2 linked regions of the Adhaeribacter radiodurans genome follow. The protein of the gene in region 1 interacts with the protein of each later gene in a pairwise test. Links are inferred from orthologs where the notes say so. Each region holds a gene or a part of one and is shown in the gene's direction. Other genes may lie near its edges.

Region 1 (3,134 bases):
AAGCTATCCTCTGTTGTATATTACACCTTTAAGAGAAAGGGCGTTAAGCAATAAAACAATAAGTACAGGTTGAGTTATTGGAGTTATGTAAGTATTAAAAGACCTACATTTAAATTTTACATTAATCAAGTTACCCTCATTTAATTTAATAACTAAAATTAAATTAACACATCACATCTACACTTGTAAAATCTCTTATTGCCTGTTGCTCAATAAGCGTTGGAATTAGCTGATTGGATTATAAAACTAAAAATTTGTTTTTTACCTATTTGATAGTGACTAAAGTAACTTCTTTTTAAATAAGATACAAATGTTTTTACAAATTTCTTAACATTTTTTTAACATTTAATTCTTACATGATTTAAATGTTTATTGGCTATAAAATACTATTCAATAAGGATTAACTCCGCCTAAAATAAGATTATTATTTTTAATCAAATAAAATTAACAATTGCACCAATGTTTAATAAAAAACACTGTCTTTAAATACCAAAACTGTTAGGAAAGTTTAAAAGTAAGTTATTCGAAAAAGCTAAGAGAAAAATTTATAAAAGATAAATCTGAGTTAAAACTTTACTCAAAGAAGAAGAACAGATTATAGAAACCGGAATACCGCCAATCATCTATTTTCTGTTAATAGAAAAAGTTTTTTAATACCGGCATTTGCTAAAAGAAACAACTTCCTTGGGAATAATTCTGTATCATAATCTATTATTCTTCTTTTATGGCTAATTTTTAACTTAAACCGGTGGGCAATTTTATCCGGTAAATACTTGATTCTGTTTGGAGCGGATTTAAAAAAAACTATTTTTGCATCACCTATTACATACGTACCCACATTTTTAACCTGACTGACATGAGTGTTTTAGTAAATAAAGATTCAAGAGTGATTGTACAGGGCTTTACCGGCTCCGAAGGTTCGTTTCATGCCCAACAAATGATTGAATATGGCACGAACGTAGTAGGCGGAGTTACTCCGGGTAAAGGGGGCAGCACCCACCTGGATCGGCCTGTATTTAATACGGTAGCCGAAGCCGTGCGCGAAACCAGCGCTAATGTTACTATTATTTTTGTACCGCCCGCTTTTGCTGCCGATGCTATTATGGAAGCGGCCGATGCGGGAATTAACGTAATTGTAACCATTACCGAAGGTATTCCTACGAAAGACATGATCTACGTGAAAGAATATGTGAAGGATAAACCGCTTACTTTAATTGGCCCGAATTGCCCTGGCGTTATTACCCCAGGCGAAGCTAAAGTAGGTATTATGCCGGGTTTTGTGTTTGAGCCGGGCCGCATTGGTATTGTATCTAAATCCGGAACCTTAACGTACGAGGCGGCCGACCAAATTGTAAAAGCTGGTTTAGGCATTTCTACAGCTATTGGCATTGGTGGTGACCCAATTATTGGTACGCCTACCAAAAACGCGGTAGAATTATTAATGAATGACCCAGACACCGACGCTATTGTAATGATTGGCGAAATTGGTGGTAATTACGAAGCAATGGCCTCGCAATACATTAAAGAAACGGGTAACAAAAAACCGGTAGTTGGTTTTATTGCCGGCCAAACCGCACCTAAAGGTCGCCGGATGGGCCACGCTGGGGCTATTATTGGCGGCGCCGACGATACCGCTGAAGCCAAGATGCGGATTATGCAGGAGTGCGGTATTTACGTAGTAAAATCACCGGCTGATATTGGCGAAACCATGGCCAAAGTACTAAAAGGTGAAAGTATTGAAGCGTAAGTGTAGCTGCTAGTACCTAGATGCTAAACACAAGACTTACTTTATAAATTTAAAAAGAGATGTCCTAAAAGGCATCTCTTTTTTTTTGCTCTTGCTAAAAGTAATTCGTCCAGAAAGTTTTCTTAAACTTTATAGGGTATTTGCAAGTTTAAAAAGTACATAAAACAGCAAATGAAGAAATCTTATAAGAAGTAATTCTATAAAACTATGCAAGACTTAACTATAACCGGACTCGAAAAAAAAAGTAATCAGGAATTAGCCACTAAGCTAAACGAACTCCTGGCGAACTACCACATTTACTACCAGAACGTGCGCGGGTTTCACTGGAACATCAAAGGCAGCAACTTTTTTCAGTTGCACGCTAAGTTCGAAGAACTGTATACCAATGCTTTAACCCGCATCGATGAAATTGCCGAACGAATTTTAACATTGGGTTATACGCCGTTACACAGTTTTTCGGATTTTATTAAAAATGCCCAGATTAAAGAAACCCATAACCTTACCTCTGATCGCGATACTGTAGGCACTACCATCGAAAACATCACCTACATCATTCAGTTGGAGCGGGACATTTTGAAATTGGCCGATGAAAGCAATGATGAAGGTACCGAAGGCCTGATTAGCACTGACCTGAACGAAAACGAAAAAACCTTCTGGATGCTGAATGCTTTCCTGAATGGGTAAAACAATTTTGATAAATAAACCAAACAAAAAAGCTGGAAAAATCTTCCAGCTTTTTTGTTTGGTTTTTAGAGTTGTTTACACATTATTGTATCACCACTTTTCGGCTGTAAAAATGGCCAGCGCCCGCAACAGTTAATAGATACACGCCTGACGGCAAATATCGGTTCTGGTTTATTAAGAAAGTATGATAGGTAAGCTCAGTTTTTACTTTTTTGTTGTAGTAACGCTGCCCTACCATGTCAGTTAATAATAAAGTGTATTCTTTATCATCGTCGCCGCCAATAAATATATTTATTGTTCCTTCTGTTGGGTTAGGGAAAACACGCACGGCAAAAACTGAATTTTCAATTAAATTAATCGCCACTACTTCTGAGTAATAAGTCTTTTTGTTTAAGTCTGTTTGCTTTAAACGGTAGTACGATACACCACTGTACGGTTGAGCATCCTGCGCATTATAAGTTATTATTTGTTTACTAGTACCTGCCGCTTTAACCGTAGCAACGGTTTGGTAGTTTTTTAAATCGCGGGTTTTCTCTACGGTAAAAAAGTCGGTATTAGTTTCCGAAACCGTTTTCCAGTGCAAATTTACCTGCGCATTGTTTAGAGTAGCGGTAAAAGTTAACAGTTGTATAGGCAAAGGTGAATTATTACCCGATAAAGTCCAGGGCGAAAAAGCCGTTACATCCGGTACGGTTGCTGAAGT
Region 2 (3,169 bases), 1.5 Mb from region 1 along the record:
CGGCGATTCGGTAACTTTAAATCAGATAGTAGCCCTAAAACAGCAAAATATAGAATGGATGGCGCAAACGCCGTTTGGCTGGCAGCAGAAGTATAACACCCCGGAATTAAACATTAATACGCACGTAAGTAAAAGCTTTTGGGGAGAAAGCGATCAGGGTTTAATGCACACCACGCGGTTAGCGAAAGAAGCAGGCATAAAAACTTTGCTAAAACCCCATATTTGGTTAAGAGATCGGGATCAAAATAAGTGGATCGGAGACATAGAAATGACCAGCGAAGCTGACTGGAAAGCCTGGTTTACAAATTATTCGGCATTTATTTTACATTATGCCCGCTTAGCCGAACAAAACCAGATAGAAGCTCTTTGTATTGGTACCGAGTTAATGAAACCAGCCATTACCCGCGAAAAAGAATGGCGCCAGTTGATTTACGATATTCGGCAAGTTTACCATGGTCAGCTTACTTATGCGGCAAATTGGTACCTGGAATACGAAAAAATAAAATTCTGGGACGCGCTCGACTTTATCGGGGTACAAGGTTACTTTCCGCTCACCAAAAAAAATAATCCCACTTTATCTGAGCTTCAGGCCGGTTGGAAGCCATATTTAAGTGATTTAGAAAAAATAGCTAGTAAATTTCAAAAGCCGGTAGTTTTTACGGAAGTAGGCTACAAAAGCACCCCCGATGCTGCCGTGGAACCCTGGAAATGGCCGGAAAGAGGAATTACATCCGAACAAGATGAGTCACTTAAAACCCAAGCCATATGTTATGATGCTCTATTTCAGACTCTTTGGCAAAAGCCTTGGTTTGGCGGTACTTTTATCTGGAAATGGTACCCACAAGTCCGCGATAATGGCCGCGACCACCGCGACTTTACGCCCCAGCACAAACCCGCCGAAAAGATTTTAGCAGACTGGTACGGATCAGTCCATAGACGATAGACTATGGACTATAGACAATGGACTATCAACTAATAAAAATTTGAAATAATAAGATTATCGTTTACTTTCGTGCCATACGAAATGCTCCTAACATGAACATACACGAATATCAGGGAAAAGAAATTTTAAAAAGTTATGGTGTACGGGTACAGGAAGGCATTATTGCCCGCAACCCCGACCAAGCCGTAGAAGCCGCTAAACGCCTGACGGCCGAAACCGGTACCGGTTGGCATGTTGTTAAAGCCCAAATTCATGCGGGTGGACGCGGTAAAGGCGGCGGAGTTAAAGTGGCCAAAAACCTGGATCAGGTACGCGAGCTTGCTTCGCAAATATTAGGTATGACTCTGGTAACCCCCCAAACGGGCCCGGAAGGTAAAGTAGTACATAAAATATTAATTGCTCAGGATGTTTACTATCCGGGGCCTACTGAGCCAAAGGAATTTTACATGAGTATCTTACTCGATCGGGCAAAAGGTCAGAATGTAATTATGGCCAGCACCGAAGGCGGGATGGATATTGAAGAAGTAGCTGAAACCCATCCGGAAAAAATTATTAAAGAATGGATTGATCCGGCCGTAGGTTTACAAGCTTTCCAGGCACGTAAAGTTGCTTTTGCTTTTGGTCTGGAAGGAGAAGCCTTTAAAGAAATGGTAAAGTTTATTACCGCGCTTTATAAGGCATATTTAGATACCGATGCTTCGCAGTTTGAAATTAACCCGGTTTTAAAAACGTCGGATAATAAAATATTGGCGGTAGATGCCAAAGTAAACCTAGACGATAATGCCCTTTACCGCCATCGGGCTTTTGAAGACCTGCGCGACTTTAACGAAGAAGATCCTCTAGAAGTAGAAGCTAGTGCCAGTAACTTAAATTACGTTAAGTTAGATGGTAACGTAGGTTGTATGGTAAACGGAGCGGGTTTGGCTATGGCAACTATGGATATTATTAAGCTATCGGGTGGTGAGCCGGCTAACTTCCTGGACGTTGGAGGTGGAGCAAACGCCCAAACCGTAGAAGCTGGTTTCCGGATTATTTTAAAAGATCCCAACGTAAAAGCTATTTTAATTAATATTTTTGGAGGTATTGTTCGTTGCGACCGCGTAGCGAACGGAGTAGTAGAAGCCTACAAAAACATTGGCGATATTCAGGTTCCGATTATTGTGCGCTTACAAGGCACTAATGCCGAAGAAGGCGCCCGCATTATAGATGAATCTGGTTTAAAAGTTTACTCTGCCGTTTTGTTAAAAGATGCCGCTCAGCGCGTAAAAGAAGTATTGGCTTAATTTTCATTCACTTCTAAAACCTTTGTATAATAAGGCCACTTCTTTCGAGGTGGCCTTTTGTTTTATAGGTATTAAGCTATTCTACACTACTTCCAGTTGTACGTCAATGTTACCCCGGGTACCTACCGAATACGGACACACCTCATGGGCTTTATTTACTATCTCAACTGCCTGCTCGTGATCTATGCCTTTTAAATCTACTACTAATTTAACGCCTAACCCATACTTCTCGTTGTCTACTTGTAATAAGCTTACGTGAGCAGTAACGGTAGATTCTCGGTCTAAGCGAATATTTTGCTTGCCTGCCACCAACAAAACGGCGCTCTGAAAACAAGAAGCATAGCCCGCTGCAAACAATTGCTCTGGATTACTACTTCCCTTTTTGCCTCCTAATCCTTCCGGCACATTTACTTCCAGATCAATAATTCCATCCGATGATTTTACGTGGCCGCTGCGACCTCCGGTAGCCGTTACTTCGGCAGTATACAAGGTTTTCATAGTTCTAGTTTTAATTGAAAAATAATTCTTAATGGTTTACTTAATAAGTTTAAAGAGTTTATTTAACAGATTTTTAAAAGTTTTGTTAAGAAACGGTGTTCTTATTTTTAAATTTTATTTTGTAAACCAAGAGTATTTAGCTTTTTAAAGCAATTTTTTAGCGGAGGTAACGTAAGCAAATACAGGAAAAACCAGTAGCTATAAGAACTATTTTACTTTTATCTGGTATAAAGCAAAACGAACAAACAACCTTATCTTATTTATCTAAACTTAAAACGATGAGTATAGAAGCCTTAAAATTAATTCCGCAAGAAGAATCGTTTAATGAAACTTCCTTCGAGCAGGAAATTACCAATCGCCACCAACTTCAGGATCGTCCGGCTATATTAGAAACAATAAAAACAATATTAAAATTAATTAATCCGGTGCGCGTAAATGGGGCGGG

Evidence for each region.
Region 2: the proteins of sucD (region 1) and sucC interact in binary tests that used the Escherichia coli proteins (3 or more experiments, as listed by UniProt). The link is inferred for Adhaeribacter radiodurans from one-to-one orthologs.

Annotation. Positions count from the first base shown.
Region 1 is NZ_CP055153.1:5,410,313-5,413,446, forward strand. The notes cover bases 53-2,801. They hold sucD (succinate--CoA ligase subunit alpha), read left to right. Parts: upstream 53-856; coding sequence 857-1,747; downstream 1,748-2,801. Other genes in these bases: HUW48_RS21635 (Dps family protein), read left to right, coding at 1,955-2,431; HUW48_RS21640 (T9SS type A sorting domain-containing protein), read right to left, coding at 2,514-2,801. Outside these bases: more of HUW48_RS21640, read right to left, coding at 2,802-3,134. UniProt on the Escherichia coli protein: Succinyl-CoA synthetase functions in the citric acid cycle (TCA), coupling the hydrolysis of succinyl-CoA to the synthesis of either ATP or GTP and thus represents the only step of substrate-level phosphorylation in the TCA.
Region 2 is NZ_CP055153.1:3,897,938-3,901,106, forward strand. What follows is about bases 347-3,130. They hold sucC (ADP-forming succinate--CoA ligase subunit beta), read left to right. Parts: upstream 347-1,035; coding sequence 1,036-2,226; downstream 2,227-3,130. Other genes in these bases: HUW48_RS15725 (glycoside hydrolase family 113), read left to right, coding at 347-943; HUW48_RS15735 (organic hydroperoxide resistance protein), read right to left, coding at 2,308-2,724; HUW48_RS15740 (hypothetical protein), read left to right, coding at 3,003-3,130. Also shown: more of HUW48_RS15725, read left to right, coding at 1-346; more of HUW48_RS15740, read left to right, coding at 3,131-3,169. UniProt on the Escherichia coli protein: Succinyl-CoA synthetase functions in the citric acid cycle (TCA), coupling the hydrolysis of succinyl-CoA to the synthesis of either ATP or GTP and thus represents the only step of substrate-level phosphorylation in the TCA.